One region of the Streptomyces sp. CNT372 genome, then DNA from elsewhere that is predicted to be linked to it. Evidence: riboswitches for the same ligand, from Rfam matches in the RefSeq annotation. Region 1 holds a riboswitch; each other region holds the start of a gene.

What was found. A riboswitch is a leader RNA that binds a small molecule or an ion and turns the genes downstream of it on or off. The one in region 1 is predicted to bind cyclic di-AMP.
Region 2: linked by a shared signal. The riboswitch ahead of C593_RS0105320 (M23 family metallopeptidase) and the one ahead of C593_RS0116070 (M23 family metallopeptidase) in region 1 are both predicted to bind cyclic di-AMP.
Region 3: linked by a shared signal. The riboswitch ahead of C593_RS0111395 (C40 family peptidase) and the one ahead of C593_RS0116070 (M23 family metallopeptidase) in region 1 are both predicted to bind cyclic di-AMP.

Annotation. Positions count from the first base shown of each region.
Region 1 covers NZ_KB897782.1:209,291-216,600, reverse strand. Annotated here, with positions in the region: gene C593_RS0116100 (phosphorylase family protein) at 1-58, shown strand, start outside; gene hpnH (adenosyl-hopene transferase HpnH) at 64-1,080, shown strand; gene C593_RS0116090 (class-III pyridoxal-phosphate-dependent aminotransferase) at 1,178-2,572, shown strand; gene C593_RS0116085 (helix-turn-helix domain-containing protein) at 2,652-3,260, shown strand; gene C593_RS33370 (DUF6126 family protein) at 3,268-3,429, shown strand; gene C593_RS0116075 (tyrosine-protein phosphatase) at 3,455-4,279, opposite strand; cyclic di-AMP (ydaO/yuaA leader) riboswitch at 4,770-4,929, shown strand; gene C593_RS0116070 (M23 family metallopeptidase) at 4,932-5,900, shown strand; gene C593_RS0116065 (SGNH/GDSL hydrolase family protein) at 6,101-6,898, shown strand.
Region 2 covers NZ_KB897777.1:599,053-606,362, reverse strand. Annotated here, with positions in the region: gene C593_RS0105340 (NsdA family TPR-like regulatory protein) at 1-329, shown strand, start outside; gene lhgO (L-2-hydroxyglutarate oxidase) at 535-1,776, shown strand; gene trmB (tRNA (guanosine(46)-N7)-methyltransferase TrmB) at 2,031-2,816, shown strand; gene C593_RS0105325 (PrsW family intramembrane metalloprotease) at 2,951-4,330, shown strand; gene C593_RS0105320 (M23 family metallopeptidase) at 4,550-5,599, opposite strand; cyclic di-AMP (ydaO/yuaA leader) riboswitch at 5,611-5,766, opposite strand; gene C593_RS0105315 (PP2C family protein-serine/threonine phosphatase) at 5,981-7,207, opposite strand.
Region 3 covers NZ_KB897780.1:216,561-223,870, reverse strand. Annotated here, with positions in the region: gene C593_RS0111410 (serine hydrolase) at 1-873, shown strand, start outside; gene C593_RS0111405 (NlpC/P60 family protein) at 1,085-2,200, opposite strand; gene C593_RS0111400 (hypothetical protein) at 2,442-2,795, shown strand; gene C593_RS0111395 (C40 family peptidase) at 2,987-4,177, opposite strand; cyclic di-AMP (ydaO/yuaA leader) riboswitch at 4,180-4,342, opposite strand; gene pcrA (DNA helicase PcrA) at 4,576-7,059, shown strand; gene C593_RS0111385 (M23 family metallopeptidase) at 7,157-7,310, opposite strand, start outside.

The DNA of each region.
Region 1 (7,310 bases):
TGCCCTCATGCCCGCGTTTTACGAATGGCACCGTTCTTTGCTGCTCCCCAGGAGGTGAGCCAGATGGCCATGCCGCTCCGCCAGACCATCAGGGTCGGGACGTATCTCTTCGAACAGAAGCTCCGCAGGCGTGAGAAGTTCCCGCTGATCGTCGAGCTGGAGCCGCTCTTCGCCTGCAACCTCAAGTGCGAGGGATGCGGAAAGATCCAGCACCCCGCCGGGGTGCTCAAGCAGCGGATGCCCGTGGCCCAGGCGGTCGGCGCGGTGCTGGAGTCGGGCGCCCCCATGGTCTCCATCGCCGGCGGCGAACCACTGATGCACCCTCAGATCGACGAGATCGTGCGGCAGCTGGTGGCGAAGAAGAAGTACGTCTTCCTCTGCACCAACGCCATGCTGCTCCGGAAGAAGATCGAGGACTTCACCCCCTCCCCGTACTTCGCCTTCGCCGTGCACATCGACGGCCTGCGCGAACGCCACGACGAGTCGGTGGCCAAGGAGGGCGTGTTCGACGAGGCGGTGGAGGCCATCAAGGAGGCCAAGCGCCGGGGCTTCCGCGTCACCACCAACTCCACCTTCTTCAACACGGACACCCCGCAGACCGTCGTCGAGGTGCTCGACTACCTCAACGACGACCTCCAGGTGGACGAGATGATGATCTCGCCCGCCTACGCGTACGAGAAGGCCCCCGACCAGGAGCACTTCCTCGGCGTCGAGCAGACCCGGGAGCTCTTCCGGAAGGCGTTCGCGGGCGGCAACCGCCGCCGCTGGCGGCTCAACCACTCCCCGCTCTTCCTGGACTTCCTGGAGGGCAGGGCCGACTTCCCGTGCACCGCCTGGGCGATCCCCAACTACTCCCTCTTCGGCTGGCAGCGCCCCTGCTACCTGATGAGCGACGGCTACGTCCCGACGTACCGGGAGCTGATCGAGGAGACCGACTGGGACGCCTACGGCCGGGGCAAGGACGCCCGCTGCGCCAACTGCATGGCGCACTGCGGCTACGAGCCCACCGCCGTCCTCGCGACCATGGGCTCCCTCAAGGAGTCCCTCCGCGCCGCCCGGGAGTCGGTCGGCGGCAGGTGAGAGACCCGGGCGGGGTGGACGGCGGCGCCGCCGTCCACCCCGCCCGCCCGTCCCCGTGACCCGACCCCCTGCGGAGAACCGTGAGGAGAGCTGAGCGATGACCGAGGCACCCCGGGGCTTCGACCTGGCGGAGCTGCTGGCCCGGCGCGGCGGCGAACGCTACGAGCTGCACAGCCGGCACCTCAACCACCAACTGCCGCGCATGCTGCGCACCATCGGCTTCGACAAGGTCTACCAGCGGGCCGAGGGCGCCTACTTCTGGGACGACGAGGGCAACGACTACCTCGACATGCTGGCCGGCTTCGGCGTGATGGGCCTCGGCCGGCACCACCCCGTCGTCCGCCGCGCCCTCCACGACGTCCTCGACGCCCAGCTCGCCGATCTCACCCGCTTCGACTGCCAGCCCCTGCCCGGTCTCCTCGCCGAGAAGCTGCTCGCCCACGCCCCCCACCTGGACCGGGTCTTCTTCGGCAACAGCGGCACCGAGGCCGTCGAGACGGCGCTGAAGTTCGCCCGCTACGCCACCGGCCGCCCCAGGGTCCTCTACTGCGCGCACGCCTTCCACGGCCTCACCGCCGGATCGCTGTCCGTCAACGGGGAGCGGGGCTTCCGCGAGGGCTTCGCGCCCCTGCTGCCGGACACCGCGATCGAACTGGGCGACCTGGACGCGCTGGAGCGGGAAGTCGCGCGCGGGGACGTCGCCGCCCTGGTCGTCGAGCCCGTCCAGGGCAAGGGCGTCAACCCCGCCCCGCCGGGCTTCCTGCGGGCCGCCCAGGACCTGCTGCACCGCCACGGGGCCCTGCTGGTCGCCGACGAGGTGCAGACCGGTCTCGGGCGCACCGGCGACTTCTACGCCTTCCAGTACGAGGCCGGGGTCGAACCCGACCTGGTCTGCGTCGCCAAGGCGCTCTCCGGCGGCTATGTGCCGGTCGGCGCGACCCTCGGAAAGGACTGGATCTTCAAGAAGGTCTACTCCTCCATGGACCGGGTCCTGGTCCACTCCGCGAGCTTCGGCTCCAACGCCCAGGCCATGGCCGCCGGGCTCGCCGTGCTGAGCGTGCTGGAGGACGAGCAGGTCGTCGCCAACGCCCGGGTCACCGGGGAACTGCTGCGCTCCCGGCTCGCGGCGCTGGTGCCCCGCTACGAGCTGCTGCACGAGGTCCGCGGCCGGGGGCTGATGATCGGCATCGAGTTCGGCCGGCCCGAGTCCCTGCGGCTGCGCGGCCGCTGGACGATGCTCCAGGCCGCGCGCAAGGGGCTCTTCGCGCAGATGGTGGTCCATCCGCTGCTCCAGCGGCACCGGATCCTCACCCAGGTCTCCGGGGACCACCTGGAGGTCATCAAGCTGATCCCGCCACTGATCATCGGCGAGCGCGAGGTGGACCGCTTCGTCGCCGCGTTCACCGCGGTGATGGACGACGCGCACGGCGGGGGCGGGCTGATGTGGGACTTCGGCCGGACCCTGGTCCGCCAGGCGGTCGCCAACCGCTGATCCCAGTGTCCCCGCGGCGGATTTTGCCTCCGAGGCAAGTCATTTGCCTCGGAGGCAATACTGCTGGCCCAATAGGGACATGGACACTCCCGCCGCACCGGACGGTGACGGTCTCACCGGTGTCGCCCCCCGCCTGCGGGACCTGCGCCGCCGCCGGGGCCTGACCCTGGAGAGCGCCGCCCGTCGCGCCGGCCTCTCGCCCGCCCATCTGTCCCGGCTGGAGACGGGCAACCGGCAGCCCTCGCTGCCCATGCTGCTCGCCCTCGCCCGCGTCTACGGTACGACGGTCGGGGAGGTCCTCGGCGAGCAGCCGGCCGAACGCGAGCCGGTCGTCCGGGGCGGTGAGCGCGAACCCGTCCGGGCCGACGGCTGGACCTACCACCCCGCCGGCGCCCCCGGCCGCGCCATGCAGGCCCTGCGGGTCGCCGTCCCCCACGGCACCCAGGGCGACCTGGTGCGTGTGCACCCGGGGGAGGAGTGGCTGTACGTGCTGACGGGCCGGCTGCGCCTGGGCCTCGGGGACACCGTGCACGACCTGGCACCGGGTGACAGCGCCCACTTCGACTCGCTCACCCCGCACCGGATCGCCGCCGCCACGCCCGAGGGCGCCGAGCTGCTGTTCGTACACACCCTGCTGCAGAGCCCCGACCCGCACCCCCATCCGCACGTCCGACCGGAAGCCAGGTGACCAGGGAATGTCGCACGACCCCTTGGACAAGCGCGGAGCCGGCGGCGGCCGGCGCGAGGACCGGTTCCCGCGCGGACTCGTCATCCGGCTCTTCGCCTATCTGATCGCGGGCCACATCGTGGCCGCCTTCCTCTACCTGCTCTTCCTGGTGGGCGCGCAGAACCAGTGACCCGGCGGGGCCGGAGGGGGGCGCCTCAGGCGTTCTCGACCAGCCGGCTCCGCAGCCGCTCCCGGGTGGCGGGGGAGAGGCCGAGCCCCTCGGAGAGGTACTGCTCGGTGCCGCCCCAGGTCTCCTCGATCGTCTCGAAGGCCGCCGCGAGATAGGCGGGGCGCGCGTCGAAGAGCGGACTCAGCAGCTCCATCACCTCGGCGGACATCGCGTCCGGGGAGTCGGAGCCGCGGGTGACCTTGTAGCGGCGGTGCGGGTCGTTCGACTTGAGGTAGTCCGCCTCGATCGCGTCCCGCTCCACGCCGACCGCGAGCAGGGTGACGGCCACCGACAGGCCGGCCCGGTCCTTGCCGGCGGCGCAGTGCATCAGGGCCGGGACGCTGTCCTCGGCCAGGGCGTGCAGGACCCGGCTGTGCTCGGCGGTCCGCTGGGTGATGATCGCGCGGTAGGCGGCGATCATCCGGTCCGCGCCCTTGCCGCCGTCGAGGATCGACTTGAGCTGGTCCAGATTGCCGTCCCGGACCATCCGCCAGAACTCCGCGCCGTCGGCCGGGTCGCTCAGCGGCAGGTTGAGGTTGCGCACGCCCGGCAGCTCGACGTCCGGGCCCTCCAGCCGCTGGTCGGCCGCGTTGCGGAAGTCGAAGACCGTGTGCAGCCCGAGGGAGGAGAGGAACGCGGCGTCGCTCGCGGTGGCGTGGGCGAGGTGGCCGCTGCGGTACAGCCTGCCGTGCCGCACCCGCCCGCCGTCGGTGGTCGGCAGCCCGCCCACGTCGCGGAAGTTGCGGACTCCGGCGAGTGCGGGCTCGGGGTCCTGCCCGGCCGGGGATGCCTGCGGCAACTGCTGCGTCACATGGACTCCAATCAATGGCGTCGGTGCCCGTCCCTCCACCGGCGCGGTCGCCGGCGCGGGCGCGCTCCCGACGATACGACACCGGTTCACCCGCCCTTCCCGCGCGGCGGGGCCGGGACGGCGAGGACACCGGGGTGAGGGACGAAGCCGGACGAGCCGGTCGATCTTGAGCGGCAAGTGCGGTAGTGGAATTGCATTCGCGCCTTGTGTCCGAATTAGGAGATTGATTGGAGTGTGCCCCGCAAGCGCCGTAAATGGGAAGCGGCTGGTGAGCAGGATCATATTGGTGACGGTGTGTACTGGCTTCCGCCGGGTCAGTTCCGTGCCGGGCACGGGAGTTGACGGCCCGTCGCCCACGGAGGGTGATGGCCGCCCGGTCCCGGTGCGGGTGCGGTGATTGCGTCCGGGAATTCATGGCTTGTTCCCCCGGGGTGGCTCGCCTACGGTCACGCTCAATCCGGACGGACCGCCTAATCCTGCCGCCGACCGGAGTTCGCACCCACCACCGCGTGGCAGGAGCGGGGGACCCAGGTAGTACGCCGATTCCGGAGCAATTCGGACGGCTTGGGGTGAATTCGCGCGACCAGCGTGAACGGGCATCTCCAGCCCGAACCCGACAGCTCACCTCGCAGGCGCCGGAGAGGAATGCGTCATGCCCGGAAAGGGTAAGCACCGCCGTCCCAAGTCCAATCCCGTGAGCCGTGGCTTCGTCGTCGCCGGCACCGGTGGCGCCGCCATCGCGCTCCCGCTGTTCGGCGCCGCGGGCGCCGGAGCGGCGACCGCCGCCCCCGCGGCCGTCCCCGGCACGTCCGCCGTCGCGGCGCAGGCGCCCGCCGCCGCGCAGCAGGCGGCCCCGGCCAAGGCCGCCGCAGCCGCTCAGGCCGCGGCCAAGAAGGCCCCGAAGACCTACACCGTGGTCCCGGGCGACTACCTGTCCAAGATCGCCGACGACCACGACGTCCGCGGCGGCTGGCAGGAGCTCTTCGACGACAACCGGCGTGCCATCGGCGCCGACCCGTCCCTGATCCACCCGGGCCTCGAACTCACCATCGGCGGCAAGTCGAAGCTGAAGAACGACCCCGAGGCGCGGACCGAGTCCAAGCCGCGCGCCTCCCGCGACGACTCCCGGCAGGAAAAGGCCCCGGCCGCCCCCGCCGAGAAGCCCGCCGAGGCTCCCGCCAAGTCCTCCGCCGCCTCGGCGGCCAAGACCTCCGCCTCCGGCTTCAGCGCGCCCGTCGACGCCGGGGTCACCACCCCGTACCGCCAGGCCGGCGGCATGTGGTCCAGCGGCTACCACACCGGTGTGGACTTCGCCGCGGCCTCCGGCAGCACCGTGAAGGCGGTCGCCTCCGGCACCGTCGAGTCGGCGGGCTGGAGCGGCAGTTACGGCAACGAGGTCGTCATCCGCCACACGGACGGCACCTACTCGCAGTACGCCCACCTGTCCTCGCTCTCCGTCTCCGGCGGCCAGTCGGTCTCCGGCGGGCAGCAGATCGGCCTCTCCGGCTCCACGGGCAACTCCACCGGCCCGCACCTGCACTTCGAGATCCGCACCGGGCCGTCCTACGGCTCGGACATCGACCCGCTGGCGTACCTGCGCCAGAACGGCGTCAACATCTGACGCGCCCCCTGCCCCCGGCCTGACGCGGCCCGCGCCGCGTTCTCCGGCCCCGGTGGTGGTCCCCCGTTCCGTCCGGCGGCGGAGCGGGGGATTCCGCGTATTCCGGCTTGGTGGAAACTTGACCGGTGGTAAAGATCACCTCCCGTCAACCCCTCCTTACGGTCGCGTAGGTCACATCCGGACAGGAAGGATGTGCTCCCGTGGCAGACGATTCGAGAACAGAGACCAGTGGCGCATTCGGGTCGTACGCAGCGATCGGTGACAGTTTCACCGAGGGCGTGGGCGACCCCGGACCCGACGGGACCTTCGTCGGCTGGGCGGACCGGTTCGCGGTCATCCTCGACGACCTCACCCCGGAGCACACCTTCCGCTACGCCAACCTCGCCGTGCGCGGCAAGCTGCTCGACCAGATCGTGGCTGACCAGGTCCCCCGGGCCAAGGAACTCGCCCCGGACCTGGTCTCGTTCTGCGCCGGCGGCAACGACATCATCCGGCCGGGCAGCGACCCGGACGACGTGGCCGAGCGCTTCGAACGCGCCGTGGCCGACCTGACCTCCTCCGTCGGCACGGTCATGGTGACCACCGGCTTCGACACCCGTGACGTGCCGGTCCTGCGGCATCTGCGCGGCAAGATCGCCACGTACACGGCGCATGTGCGGGCCATCGCGGACCGCTACGACTGCCCGGTGCTGGACCTGTGGTCGCTCAAGTCCGTCCAGGACCGGCGCGCGTGGGACCTGGACCGGCTCCATCTGTCGCCCGAGGGCCACACCCGGGTGGCCCTGCGCGCCGCCCAGGTCCTCGGCATCGACGTCCCCGGCGACGCGGACCCCGACCAGCCCTGGCCGCCGCGGCCGCCGCGCGGGCCGCTGGAGGTGCGCCGGGACGACATCCACTGGGCACGCGACTACCTGGTCCCGTGGATCGGCCGCCGCCTGCGCGGCGAGAGCTCCGGCGACCACGTGGAGGCGAAGCGGCCGGACCTCATGCCGCTCTGAGGGGCCGCGCGCCCGCGGGGGTACGGGCGGGGCGTGGTGCGTGCCGGGCGGCTCGCCGCTGCGGCGCGGTGGTGGTGTCCGCCCGGCCCGCCGAGGCCCGGGGCCGTGTGCTCGTCGGCTGCGTCCGCCCGGCCCGGGGGCCGATGACGGCCACGACGGTCAGGGCGGTGGCCCGCCGGAGCCCGGTCCGCACTCCCGCTCGGCGGCGTGGCGACGTGGCGACGTGGCCGGTGGTACGCCTGACGGGCCCCGGTTCGGGCCGGGAGCGATGCGGCCCATTCCGGTGACCGGCCGACCTCCCCTGCCGGGCAGGCTGGAACAGGGGCCATGACCCCTGCGGGCGGGCCGCTCCTCCTGCCCGCCAGGCTCTGGCCGTCCTTCGGTGGCGCGGCCCGGTCCGGCTGTGCCTCGT
Region 2 (7,310 bases), on a different contig from region 1:
CCGACGCGGCCGAGTGCTACCGCGACCTGAAGGCGCCCCGCCAGGTGCGCCGCTTCACCGAGCAGGCGCTCTCCCGGCCGACGGAGGAGTTCGTGCGCTCGCACGGGCTGCGGCTGGTGGTCAGCGCCGTCGCCGAGCTGGAGTCCGGCAACCTGGACGCGGCCTGCGCGGCGGGGGTGCGGGCGGTCGAGGTCGCCGGGCGCATCTCCTCGGCCCGCACCACGGAGTACGTCCGGGACCTGCTGCACCGGCTGGAGCCGTACGGGGACGAGCCCCAGGTCATGGAGTTGCGGGAGCGGGCGCGCCCGCTGCTGGCCGCCCCCGCGTGAGCCCCGCGGACCCGCTGCCGGCCCCCCCTGCCCGAGCCCCCCGCGCCCGCTGCCGGCGCCCCCTGCGTGAGCCCCGCGCGCCCCCGGCGCACCACCCCGCGCGGACGTGACGCCCGGCACCCTGCCGAGCGGGTTTGAAGGCGCGCCCGGCGGGCCAGTGCACTATCGGGGTGAGAGGGGCGGAAGGACGAGAGGTGACGAGGACGTGGTGACGGCGGCGCACGGACCGGCCGCGGCGCGCGGTCGGGCATACGACTGCGACGTCCTGGTGGTCGGCGGCGGGATCGTCGGCCTCTCCACGGCGTACGCCCTGACCCGCTCGGCGCCCGGGACCTCGGTCACCGTCCTGGAGAAGGAGCCCGGCCCCGCCCGCCACCAGACCGGCCGGAACAGCGGGGTGATCCACAGCGGGATCTACTACCGCCCCGGCTCCCTCAAGGCCCGCTTCGCGGTGCGCGGGGCCGCCGAGACGGTCAAGTTCTGCGCCGAGTACGGCATCGACCACAAGGTCACCGGCAAGCTCGTCGTCGCCACCGAGCGGGAGGAGCTCCCCCGCCTGCACGCCCTCGTCCAGCGCGGCCGGGAGAACGGCATCCCCGTCCGCGAGCTGGGCCCGGCCCAGATCACGGCGTACGAGCCCGAGGTCCGGGGCCTCGCGGCGATCCACGTCGGCACCACCGGCGTCTGCGACTTCGGCGCGGTCGCCGCCCGGCTCGCCCTGGCCTCGGGTGCGGACGTGCGCTACGGCGCGGAGGTCGCCGCCGTGGACCGCAGACCGTGGGGAGTCGCCGTCCGGACGACCACCGGGGCTGTGGTGCGCGCCCGGGCCCTGGTGAACTGCGCGGGCCTCCAGTGCGACCGGGTGGCACGGCTCGCGGGCGACGACCCCGGGATGCGGATCGTCCCCTTCCGGGGCGAGTACTACGAGCTGGCCCGGCCCGGACTCGTCCGCGGCCTGGTCTACCCGGTGCCCGACCCGGCCTTCCCCTTCCTCGGGGTGCATCTGACCCGGGGCATCGACGGCGGGGTGCACGTCGGGCCGAATGCGGTCCCGGCCCTCGCCCGCGAGGGCTACCGCCGCACCTCCGTGCGCCCCCGGGACGTGGCGGACGTGCTGAGCTGGCCCGGCACCTGGCAGGTCGCACGCCGCCACTGGCGCTACGGCGCCGGCGAACTGCACCGCTCCCTGTCGAAGCGCGCCTTCACCGAGGCCGTGCGCCGGCTGCTGCCCTCGGTCACCGCGGACGACCTGCGCCCCGCGCCACCGGGCGTCCGCGCCCAGGCCGTACTGCGGGACGGGACCCTGGCCGACGACTTCCTCATCCGCGAGGCCCCGCGCACGGTCCACCTCCTGAACGCGCCCTCCCCGGCGGCGACCGCCGCCCTGCCCATCGGGCGCGAGGTGGCGCGGCGGGTCCTGGCGTCCCTGGCGGCCGCCACGGCCTGACGGCGCCACGGCCCCACGGCACCCCGTCACCCCGCCCGGACCCGGACCGGACAGGACCCGCACCACGGACCCGCGCGGGAGACTCCCCGGCCGGAGGTTCCCGGCCGGAGGTTCCCGGCCGGAGGTTCCCGGCCGGAGGTTCCCGGCCGGGGCCGCCACCCCGCCCGGGAACGGAACCCCACCCCCGCCGCAGCATCCCGGCCGCACCGCCACCCCGCCGGGACGGGCCGTCCGGCTCGTAGAATCGACGCACTGTGTCTGAGTCTCGAAACACCACCCCCGACGCCCTCCGGCTGCCGCGCGACCGCGAGCCCCGCTTCCCCGGCGGCCCCGCCGCCGACCCGGCCGGGTCCCACCACGAGCGGCGCATCCGCAGCTTCCAGCCGCGCCGCAGCCGGGTCACCACCGGCCAGGGCGACGCCCTGCGGCGTCTGTGGCCCCAGTGGGGGTTCGACATCGACGGGCACCGGGTCCTCGACCTGGAGGAGCTGTTCGGCGGGCTGCCGGTCGTGCTGGAGATCGGCTTCGGGATGGGCGAGGCCACCGCGCAGATGGCCGCCGACGACCCCGGCACCGGCATCCTCGCCGTCGATGTGCACACCCCCGGACAGGGCAACCTCCTCGGCCTCGCCGAGCGCGCCGGCCTGACCAACGTCCGGGTGGCCAACGGCGACGCGATCATCCTGCTCCGCGAGATGCTGCCCCCGCGCTCCCTCGACGGGATGCGCGTCTTCTTCCCGGACCCCTGGCCCAAGAAGCGCCACCACAAGCGGCGCCTGATCCAGCCCGAGTTCCTGACCCTGGCCGCGGGCACCCTCAAGCCCGGTGCCGTCCTGCACTGCGCGACCGACTGGGAGGAGTACGCCGAGCAGATGCTGGAGGTCCTCTCGGCGCACCCGGACTTCGAGAACACCGTGCCCGAGGGCGGCTACGCCCCGCGCCCCGCCTTCCGCCCCCTGACCCGCTTCGAGGGCCAGGGCCTGGACAAGGGCCACACCGTCCACGACCTGCTGTTCCGCCGCCGCCCCCACCAGGGCTGACCCCCCGCCGCCGGGTACGGCCCGCCCGCGCACCGTCGCGGGCTGTCCGAGCACCGTCGCGGGCTGTCCGAGCACCGTCGCGGGCTGTCCGAGCACCGTCGCGGGCTGTCCGAGCCGGTCGTTAGGGTCGACGGGTGTCCCACGCGTCCCCGCAGCCGTCCCCGGCGCACCGCCAGAGCTCCGCGCCCCCGCCGCACGCCCCGCGTCCGGCGGTGCCCGCGTACGACGAGCGGCAGGTCGAGGCGGAACTGACCGCGGTCGCGGGCGGCGCGCGCGGTGCCCGCCACCGGGCGCGGGCCGCGCGGCTGTGGCGGAGCCGGGCGCTCCGGCTCTGCGGGGTGTTCACCCTCCTCGCCCTCTGCGGGCTGGTGATCCTGGTGCTGGTACGGGAGCAGACGGGCACCCGCGGCTTCCTGGTGGGCCTGGGTCTGGCGACCCTGCCGGTGCCCCTGCTGCTGGCGGCCTTCCGCTGGCTGGACCGGGTGGAGCCGATGCCCTGGCGGAACCTGGTGTTCTCCTTCGGCTGGGGCGCCTGCGCCGCCGCCCTCGTCTCCCTCCTCGCGAACACCTTCGCGACCCGCTGGATAGCCACCGCGACCGCGGACCCCGCCTCGGCGGACACCTGGGGCGCCACCGTGGTCGCGCCGGTCGTGGAGGAGAGCGCCAAGGGGGTCGCGCTTCTGCTGCTCTTCTGCTTCCGCCGACGGGAGTTCACCGGAGCGGTGGACGGCATCGTGGTCGCCGGCTTCACCGCGACCGGCTTCGCGTTCACCGAGAACATCCTCTATCTCGGCAACGCCTTCGGTGAGGACCAGGCGTTCGGCACCTCGGGCCTGGGCTCGGTGACCGCGGCGACCTTCTTCGTGCGGGTGGTCATGTCGCCGTTCGCGCATCCGCTCTTCACCGTCCTGTGCGGCCTCGGCTTCGGCCTGGCCGCCGCGACCGCCCGCCGCCGACGTCTCCGCCGGATCGCGCTGCCGCTGCTGGGCCTCCTCCTCGCGATGGGGATGCACGCCCTGTGGAACGGCTCCACCTCCCTCTTCGGGCCGTGGGGCTTCTACGCGGTGTACGGGGCGTTCATGGTGCCCGCCTTCGGGCTGCTGACCTGGCTGACCATCTGGACCAGGCAGCGGGAGCTGCACACGATATCCACGCACCTCCCGGCCTACGCGGCGGCCGGCTGGCTCACCCCGGCGGAGCCGCCGGCGCTGTCCTCGATGCGCGCGCGGACGATGGCCCGGGACATGGCCCGGCGGACGTACGGCCCGGCGGCCGGGCACGCGGTCTCCGAGTACGAGCGGTTGGCCACCTCCCTCGCCTTCCTGCGCCACCGGGCCCACCGCGGCGCGGCGGGCCCGGACTTCGTGGAGCGCGAGCGGGAGCTGCTGCACCGCCTGTGGCTGCGGCGCGAGGTGGCAGCCCCGGCCCTCGCGTACGCGGCCCGGGCGACGGGCCGGACCGCGTACGTGCCGCCGCACCGGGACTACGACGGCTACAACCCGTACCGCACCTGACCGCCGCCGGACCGCTCCCGGCGCCCCGGACGGCCGCGCGCCACGCCCGGGCCGCCGTATCCGGGCAGCCGTGTCCGGGCAGCCACGCCCGGGCCGCCGCGTCCGCGAGCGCGCCCTCGTGGGCTTCCCCGGAGGCGGAGGCCGGGTTCACGGAACCACAACGCCCCGCCCGGAGCCGCCTGTTCAGCGGCACTCCCGGGGCGGGGCGTGGAGGTGGTGTCAGACGCTCAGGCCCTTGCCCTGCAGCCAGGCGAGGGGGTCGATCCCGGCGCCGCCGGGGGTGTGGACCTCCAGGTGCAGGTGCGGCCCGGTGACGTTGCCGGTCGCGCCGACGCGGCCGATGGTCTCGCCGGTGGTGACCTTCTGCCCCGCGCTCGCGGTCATGGAGGACAGGTGCGCGTAGAGCACCTCGGTGCCGTCCTCCAGCTCCAGCAGGATGCGGTAGCCGTAGGAGCCGGACCAGCCGGCCGCCTTCACGGTGCCGCCGTGCACGGCCTTCACCGGGGTGCCGGTGGGGGCGGCGAAGTCCAGGCCGGTGTGCTGCCCGGAGGACCACATGGCGCCGGACTGCCCGTAGGTGGAGGTGAGGGTGTACGAGGAGGTCGGGAGGGACCAGCTCGCGGCCAGCTTGGCGAGGCGCTCCGCCTCGGCCTTCGCCCGCGCGGCCTCCTCGGCCTTGCGCTTCTCCTCCGCGGCCTTCTTCTCGGCCTCGCTCTGCTGCTTCTTCGCCTCGGCGGCGGCCTGTTCGGCGGCCGCCTTCTCCGCGGCGGCCTTGGCTTCGGCGTCCGCCTCGGCGCGCTGCTGCTCGGCCTGCTGGAGGATGCGGGCGCGCAGGGCCTCGCCCGCGTTGGCGCCCTGCTCGGCCCCGGCGACGGTGCCCGTGTCGGCGACCTGGGTCATCGCGGTGAGGGGCGCGTGGGCTGTGGCGGTGTCCGTCCCCGCGTCCTCGGAGATCAGCGAGCCCACGCCCGGCAGGGAATCCGCGTCGGGGAGATTGTCCGTGACGACATCGGGAAGGGATATGGAGACGGCGGGCTTGTCCTGCGCGGTGGCCATGCCACCCGCGCCGACGGCGGCGATGACACCGACGCCGAGGACGGTGGAGCTGCGCGCGAGACCGCCGCGCTGCTTGGCCACGCGGTGCCGGCCGCGAACCGGGCGGATGGACTCCTCGGTGGGATTCCACTCCCCCGGCGAGCGCTCCGGGGCGTCACCGCCGAATCGGGAGGAGACCGACGGAGCCTCGGGAGCAGGCATGTTGGACGCCACGAAGGCGTACTCCTTTCCTTCCTTCTCGCCTACCGGGTTAGCTGACGGGTTCGGAGCAGGAAGGTCTCCTACGGGTGCCTCGGCCGCACAACTGCGCGGCAGAGATGCCCGATTCACCCCAATGAGTGGTTCCCCGGTTCCCTTGCGGAATTCGGCGCGTGCGCGCGGCGCCGCCACTGGCGGCGGCTGGGACGACCGCGCTGCGTTATCGAACGTTAATAGACGGCCGGGTCGGAATCCAAGCCGTTCCCACTGATCGTTAACGACTGTGGCCAGGACTTTCCGGGACAGAAGCAGCCGGAATCGGGCGAGTTGATCACGCTTCGGTCTCGGAAGAATTCTGATGCCCCGTCATATGCCGTATGCGGTGGCACGGGACGGCTACGGACGGTACCTGCGCCGTACCCGTACGCCACGCCGCCCGGCGGTCGCCGCGATGGCGCCCTGTTCGCGGGGCGGGGCCACCACCGGCACCGTGCGGCGGCGCTCCGGCTGCCCGGCGGCCGGCCGGTTCACCGCGAGCAGCGCCATGTCGTCGCTCGACCCGCCGCCCGTGTAGCGGCGCACATCGTCGACGAGGGCGTCCAGCAGATCGTCCGGCTCCGGGAAGATCGCGCCCCGCAGCCGATCGACCGGGTCGTAGAAGACCCCGGAGCCGTCCCGGGCCTCGGAGAGCCCGTCCGTGTAGAAGAGCAGCGTGGAGCCGGCGGGCAGCGGATAGGTCTCGGCCCGGTCGGGCCAGCCCGCCAGGTCCGCCATCCCCAGCGGCAGCGCCGGCTCGGCCGGCTGGAGGAGTTCCACCCGGCCGTCGGCGTGCAGGACCAGGGGGTCCGGGTGGCCCCGGTTCACCAGCCGGACCGTGCTCGCCCCGACGACCTCCCCGTCCCGTACCGCCGGGATCTCCGCCAGCACGGCCGTGGTGAACCCCTCGAAGGACTCCAGCCCCGCCCGTCGCGCGCTCTCCCGCTGGAGCGCCCGCTCCAGCCGCTGCGCCACCTCCTCCAGGCTCCCCTCCTGGTCGGCGGATTCCCGGAACGACCCGATCAGCACGGCGACGGCCTCCACCGCCTCCATCCCCTTGCCGCGCACGTCCCCGACGAACAGCCGGACCCCGTGCTTGGTCTCCTGCACGGCGAAGAGGTCGCCGCCGATGAAGGCGTCCGCCTGGGCCGCCTCGTAGCGGGCGGCGATGTGCAGCCCGGCGATCCGGTCCTCGGGGGTGGGCAGCACGGCCCGCTGCGCGGCCTCGGCGATCACCCGCGCCGAGGCCAGCCGCTCGCTGCCTCTGCGCACCACCCGGTTGACGAGCAGGGCCACGGCGGACACCGTGAAGACCGTGCTGATCTCGGTGAACGAACTGATCTCGGTGACGTTGTCGTCGTAGAAGTGCAGCGCGCTGGTGGCCACCACCGCGGCGATGCCGGTGAGCAGCGTCACCACGAAGGAGGCGAGGGAGGCGGCGATCAGCGGGGCGGCCGCGTAGAGGGGGACGGCGGTGAAGCGGGGCGGGGCGAGCGAGTCGTAGAGCACACCGCCGACGAGCATCACGGCGGGCAGGATGCGCAGGTACCACGGAGTCCGGAAGCCGCCGACCTGCTCTCGCCCCACTGCTGCACTCCTGCCGCTTCACCCACGGCCACGGACCGGTGCCGTGCCCTTCCATGCTGCGTGCCCTCGGGCGCCGTGGCGACTTGCCACCGCCCTCCCGCAC
Region 3 (7,310 bases), on a different contig from region 1:
CGGGACCTGGACAGCGGCGAGGAACTGGGCATCGACCCGGACGTCGAACTGCCCGTCGCCTCCCTGGTCAAGGTGCCCCTCGCACTCGCCACCCTGGAACGCATCCGGCTCGGCGAACTCGACGGCGCGACGGCGGTCGAGGTGGCGCCCGGGCGGATCACCACCCCGGGCCCGACCGGCCTGAGCCGCTTCCGGCACCCCGCGCGGATCTCCGTCGACGACCTGCTCTACCTCAGCACCTGCATCAGCGACGGGGTGGCCGCCGACGCGCTCTTCGCGCTGACCCCGCCGTCCCGTGTCGCCGCGATCGTGCACGGCCTCGGGCTGCGCGGCATCTCCGTCCGGCACACCACGCGCCAGCTCAGCGAGACACCGGAGGAACGCTTCGACCGGGCCGACGCGCATCTGGCGCACGCCCTCGCGATCGACGCCGGGACCGCCGGACGCGGCCACCGGGTGCCGCAGCTCGACGTCTCCCGCGCCAACACGGGCACGGCCCGCGCCTATGTGGACCTCCTCCAGGCGATCTGGCCGGCCTCCGCCGAGGGCGCGGACCCGTCGGGCGGGGACCCGTCGGGCGGGGTGCACCCGGAGGTCGCCGCCCGGCTGCGCACCCTGCTCGCCGACAATGTGCTCCGCCACCGTCTCGCCCCGGACTTCGCCTCCGACGCCGCCACCTGGTCCTCCAAGACCGGCACCCTGCTCAATCTGCGGCATGAGGCGGGGGTGGTCGAGCACGCGGACGGGCGCCGGTACGCGGTGGCCGCGCTCAGCGAGTCCCGGGTGGCGGCAGGGACCCAGCCCGGGGTGGACGCGCTGCTGGGCCAGGTCGCCCGCCGGCTCCGCGACCGGCTGCGCGCGGGGCTGGTCTGACCGGGGCCGACAGCCAGGCGACCGCCCGCCCCGTGACGACGTCCGTACGGAACCGAGGGCCGGCAGTCCGGGCACCCTCCCGGGCACGGGCTCGTCGGCCGACTTCGGAACCCGGGTCCGGCGCCCCGCGTGAGGCGACCGCGTTCGGCGGCCCGCGTCAGGCGACCGCGTCCGGCGCCCCGCGTGAGGCGACCGCGTCCGGCGGCCCGCGTCAGGCGACCCGGGTCGCGCCGGCGAACGGCATCTCGGTGATGGGCGCGATACGTACGGGCGCACCCGGCCGGGGCGCGTGGATCATCTTGCCGCCGCCGATGTAGAGGCCCACATGGGTCACCCCCGGGTAGAAGAACACCAGGTCGCCCGGGGCGAGTTGGGAGCGCGGGATCCGCTTCCCCGCGTTGATCTGGGTGTACGTGGTGCGCGGCAGCGAGACGCCCGCAGCCTTCCACGCGGCCTGCGTCAGCCCCGAGCAGTCGTACGCCCCGGGGCCCGTCGCGCCCCACACGTAGGGCTTGCCCAGCGCCCCGTACGCGTACGAGATCGCCTGCGCCGCGCGGCCGCTGCTCGCCGGGGCGACGGGCCCCCGGGGCGCCTCGGTGCGGCCCGCGCGGTCCGGGGCGCGCTCGCCGCCGGAGGCCGGGGAGGTCCCGCCGCTCCGGTAGGCGGTGCGCTCCTCCGCGGTGAGGCGGGCGAGCAGCCGGTCCGCCGCCGCGAGCCTCTTCCGTACCTCGGTTCTGTGCCGGGAGACCTCGTCCCGCTGCCGCTCCAGCTCCCGCGTCCGGTCCGCGGCGCGGGCGCGCAGTCCGGCGAGGTCCAGGAGCCGGCGGCGCACATCGGCGACGGCGGCGGCCTGGCGGTCCCCGACCCGCTCGGCGAGGGAGGCGCGCTCCAGGTACTCCCCGGGGTCGGAGGTGAGGGCGAGCCGCAGGCCGGGGTCGATGCCGCCGGAGCGGTACTGGGCCCCGGCGAAGGAACCGAGGGCGTCACGCGAGGTGTTGAGACGCTCGGTGCGCCGGGCGGCCTCGTCGCGCAGGGCGTCCAGCTGTTCGAGGGACCGGGTTGCCCGCTCCTTCGCGCCGTTGTACTTCTCGGTCGCCGCCTCCGCCTCGCGGTAGAGGGCGTCCACTTTCGCCTTGATCTGTGCGGGGGTCTGGCGGGGCTCGGCCACGGCGGGGGAGTCCAGCGCGGTGGTGGTCGCCGCGCCCGCGAGGGCCAGGGTGGCCGCGGCCCGGACGGCCGGGCCGGTGAGCGGGCGCTGGGTGGGTTTCCGGTGCGCTGCCACGGTGGCGCCGTTCCTTCCGTCGTACTTCCGTCGTCGGTCGTGCATCCGTCGTCCGTCATCCGTCGCACCAGCCGTCGCCGGTGGTGCGTGGGGCAGGACGCTAGACCCGGAGGTCACGGGGAGGTGACGCAAGGTGAGGAACTGTCCGAACCCGCCCGGTCCTGTGCGTTCCGGTCGGGTGTTGTGACCGCTCGATGATCGGCAACCGGCGGTCCGGCGACCGGAGACGGAGCTGAGGGTTACCTGACCAGGGGGCGGTGATCCGGCCCCGCATAGGCTCCGGCCCATGGACGTACTGATCAATGTCTTCGTCGCCCTGCACATCATCGGCATCGCGTCGCTGCTGGGCGGTTTTCTCACCCAGATGAAGGCGATAGGCGCCGGCACCGCGCGCTTCACGCCGGCCATGCTGCACGGCGCCGTCACGATGCTGGTCACCGGAGTCGCGCTGGTGGGCCTGAACCAGGCGGACGACCAGACGGTGAACAACCTCAAGATCGGCATCAAGCTGGCCGTCCTGGTCGTGATCCTGGGCCTGGTCTACGTGAAGCGGGACGAGGAGACGGTCGACAAGGCGCTGTTCGGCGCGGTCGGCGGCCTGACGGTGGCCAACGTCTTCATCGCGACGCTCTGGACCTGAGCGGTCCCCGCGCCCTCCGCACCTTTCCGCGCCTCCACGCCTGTGCACCTTCCCCGCGCCTCCACGCCTGCGCCCCTCCGCGCTCGCTCCGCCCCCGCGCGCCCGTGGCGTGCGCGGGGGGGGGGGGGGGGAGAGAGGTGCGGGTCCGGTGAGCCGGCGGCCCGGTGAGGTGCGGTGAGGTCCGGTAGCGGTCAGGCCGGGCGGACGCTGCCGTGGATCGGCATGGAGTAGATGGACTCCTCGCGGACGTTCGCGCCCGGCTTGGGCGCGTGGATCATCGTGCCGTCTCCGGCGTAGATGCCGACGTGGCTGATGTCGTCGTAGAAGAACACCAGGTCACCCGGGCGCAGATCGGCCGTGGCGACCCGGGTGCCGACCTTGACCTGGTCCCACGTGGTGCGCGGCAGGTCCACGCCGGCCGCCTTCCACGCGGCCTGGGTGAGCCCGGAGCAGTCGAAGGAACTGGGGCCCGTGGCGCCCCACACGTAGGGCTTGCCGATCTGGGCACGGGCGAAGGCGAGGACCTTGTCGGCCTTGGCCGCGTACCCGCCGTCCTCCGTGCCGGAGCCGGAGCCGGTGCCCGGGGCCGTTCCGGTCCCCGTCCCCGTGCCCGTCCCCGGCTGCTGGTCCTCCTGCGCTCGGCGGGCGGCCTCCGCCTCCTCCTCGGCGCGGGCCTCCGCCTCCGCCTTGGCCTTGGCTTCCGCCTTGCGGCGGGCCTCCGCCTCCTTCTCGCGCTCGATCGCGGCGAGCCGCGCCTTCTCCTCGGCGGTCAGCCGGGACAGCAGCGAACGCGCCTCGGCCAGCTTGGTCTGCACGGTCTGCTTGCTGGTGCGCAGGGCCTGCTGCGACTCGGTGAGCGACTGGAGCCGCTTGCCCGCCTCCGCGCGCTGCTTCGCCGCGGCGGCCCGCTCGGTCTCGTAGGCCGCGATCGCCGACTGCTGCTGGTCGGTCATGCGGTCCATGAGCCGCGACTGGTCGAAGTAGTCCTGCGGGCTGTCCGCGAACATCAGGGCGGCCGTCGGGGTCACGGCGCCGGTGCGGTACTGGGCCGTCGCGTAGGTGCCGAGCGCGCGGCGGGACTCGTTGAGCTTCTCGGCCCGGTCGGCCGACTGGTCGAGCAGGGTGTCGACCTCGCGGCGCTTCTCCGCGGTCGCCTCGCGGGCCTTGTTGTACTCCTGGGTCGCGCTTCCGGCCTGACGGTAGAGGTCGTCGACCTTCTTCTGGACGTCCTCGATCGAGGGCTTCGGCTCACCGGGGGCGGCCGTCGCGCTCTGTGTCGACAGCAGTGTGACGCCGGCGAGCGCGGCCGTCGTGAAACCGACGGCGGGGGAGGGCTTGATGGTGCGTGTGCGGGTCCTGCGATGCGACGCCAAGGCCGGCATCTCCTTCTTCCGTGGACCGCCTACCGGGTTAGCTGTCGGGTTCGGGCGAACGGAAGATGCCCTACGGGCGCGAGAAACGCGGCCCGATTCACCCCGGTTGATGCGTTTTTGGGTCCCCGGTTCCGAACTGCCCTGCGAGGAGTACGGATTCGGCGCAGCCGGCCCGTCCGACGCGGTTCGCCGGGAGGGTTGCGGGCCGTCTGATCGAGCACGCTAACCAATTCGTGTGTGTGCTGTGAAGGTTGGTGTTCGATATGTCCGATACATTTTCGTGACCTTTCTCGGGGCGTGTCGTTGTGACCCCGTCCCGGAGGCGTCCGGTCACACACCGTGCACCGGCGGGCATTCCCGGAAGCGCGGCCCGGAGTGTCCGTCCCTCCGCCTAGACTCGGTAGGCGATGAGCAGCCTCTTTGACGACAGCTTCCTGACCGGCCTGACGCCTCCCGACGAGGAGCCGCACGGGGACGAGCACGCTCCGCCGCCGCCCGGGGAAGCGGCCGCGGAGCCGATCCCGGACGACCTCTTCCAGGGCGCGTACGACGTGCCGCCCGCCCGCGACGGCTACTACCGCGACGGCGCCCCCCGCCCCGCCGTGGACGCCGCCGCCCTGCTCGAAGGGCTGAACGAGCAGCAGGGCGCGGCCGTCGTGCACACCGGCTCGCCGCTGCTCATCGTCGCGGGCGCCGGCTCCGGCAAGACCCGGGTGCTCACCCACCGCATCGCCCACCTGCTGGCCGCCCGGCACGTCCACCCCGGCCAGATACTGGCGATCACCTTCACCAACAAGGCCGCCGGGGAGATGAAGGAGCGCGTCGAGCAGCTCGTCGGCCCCCGGGCCAACGCGATGTGGGTGATGACCTTCCACAGCGCCTGCGTGCGCATCCTGCGCCGCGAGTCGAAGAAGCTCGGCTTCACCTCCTCGTTCTCGATCTACGACGCGGCCGACTCCAAGCGCCTGATGTCCCTGGTCTGCCGCGACCTCGACCTCGATCCGAAGAAGTTCCCGCCGAAGTCCTTCAGCGCCAAGATCTCCAACCTGAAGAACGAGCTGATCGACGAGGAGACCTTCGCCGACCAGGCGTACGGGGGTGCCTCCCAGGCAGAAGGCTCCGGCGGAGGGTTCGAGAAGACGCTGGCCGAGGCGTACCGGATGTACCAGGCGCGGCTGCGCGAGGCCAACGCCCTGGACTTCGACGACATCATCATGACCACCGTGCACCTCCTCCAGGCCTTCCCGGAGGTGGCCGAGCACTACCGCCGCCGCTTCCGGCACGTCCTGGTCGACGAGTACCAGGACACCAACCACGCCCAGTACACGCTCGTGCGCGAACTGGTCGGCGAGGGCTACGAGGACCTGGCGCCGGCCGAGCTGTGCGTCGTCGGTGACGCGGACCAGTCGATCTACGCCTTCCGCGGCGCGACCATCCGCAACATCCTCCAGTTCGAGGAGGACTACCCGGACGCGACCACGATCCTGCTGGAGCAGAACTACCGCTCCACGCAGACGATCCTGTCCGCCGCCAACGCCGTCATCGAGCGCAACGAGTCCCGCCGCCCGAAGAACCTGTGGACCAACGCCGGCGCCGGCGCCCGGATCACCGGCTATGTCGCGGACACCGAGCACGACGAGGCGCAGTTCGTCGCCGACGAGATCGACCGCCTCACGGACGCGGGCGAGGCGAAGGCGGGGGACGTCGCCGTCTTCTACCGCACCAACGCCCAGTCCCGAGTCTTCGAGGAGATCTTCATCCGCGTCGGCCTGCCCTACAAGGTCGTCGGCGGGGTCCGCTTCTACGAGCGCAAGGAGGTCCGGGACGTCCTGGCGTATCTGCGCGTCCTGGCCAACCCCGAGGACAACGTCCCGCTGCGCCGCATCCTCAACGTCCCCAAGCGCGGCATCGGCGACCGCGCCGAGGCGATGATCGACGCCCTGGCCCTCCGCGAGAAGATCACCTTCCCGCAGGCGCTCCGCCGGGTGGACGAGGCGTACGGCATGGCCGCCCGTTCGGCGAACGCGGTCAAGCGCTTCAACGTCCTGATGGAGGAGCTGCGCACCATCGCCGAGTCCGGCGCCGGGCCCGCGGTCGTCCTGGAAGCGGTGCTGGAGCGCACGGGCTACCTCGCCGAACTCCAGGCGTCCACCGACCCGCAGGACGAGACCAGGATCGAGAACCTCCAGGAACTGGCCGCCGTGGCCCTGGAGTTCGAGCAGGACCGCGCCCAGGAGGACGGTGCGGGCACCCTCGCCGAGTTCCTGGAGCGGGTCGCCCTGGTCGCCGACTCCGACCAGATCCCCGACGAGGACGAGGACGGCTCCGGCGTCATCACCCTGATGACCCTGCACACCGCCAAGGGCCTGGAGTTCCCGGTGGTCTTCCTGACCGGCCTGGAGGACGGCGTCTTCCCGCACATGCGGGCCCTCGGCCAGACCAAGGAGCTGGAGGAGGAGCGGCGGCTCGCCTATGTGGGCATCACCCGTGCCCGGGAGCGGCTGTACCTGACGCGCTCCGCGATGCGCAGCGCCTGGGGCCAGCCCTCGTACAACCCGCCCTCGCGCTTCCTGGAGGAGATCCCGGCGGCGCACCTGGACTGGAAGCGCACCGGGCCGATGGCCGCGCCAGCCGGGCCGACGGCCGGAATCACCTCCTCCCTCTCCTCCTCCCGCTCGCGCGGCGGCGCCTCGGGCTTCGCGACCCGGCGCACCACCGACAAGCCGGTGATCGCGCTTTCGGTCGGGGACCGGGTCACCCACGACCAGTTCGGCCTGGGCACGGTCGTCGGCGTCACGGGCTCCGGCTCGGACGCGCAGGCGACGATCGACTTCGGCGACGAGAAGCCGAAGCGGCTGCTGCTGCGGTACGCGCCGGTCGAGAAGCTCTGACGGACACGGCGCTCCGACGGGCGCGACGGACACGACGGAGGGGGAGGACCGCGGGTGCGGTCCTCCCCCTCCGTCACGGGTGCGTGCGGGGTGTCCGTCAGGTCGGGTCGAGCCCGTGGCTGCGGAACCAGGGCAGCGGGTCGATCGCGGAGCCGCCGCCCGGACGCACCTCGAAGTGCAGGTGCGGGCCGGTCGAGTTGCCCGAGTTGCCCGAGTACGCGATCACGTCACCGGCCTTCACCGAACCGCTG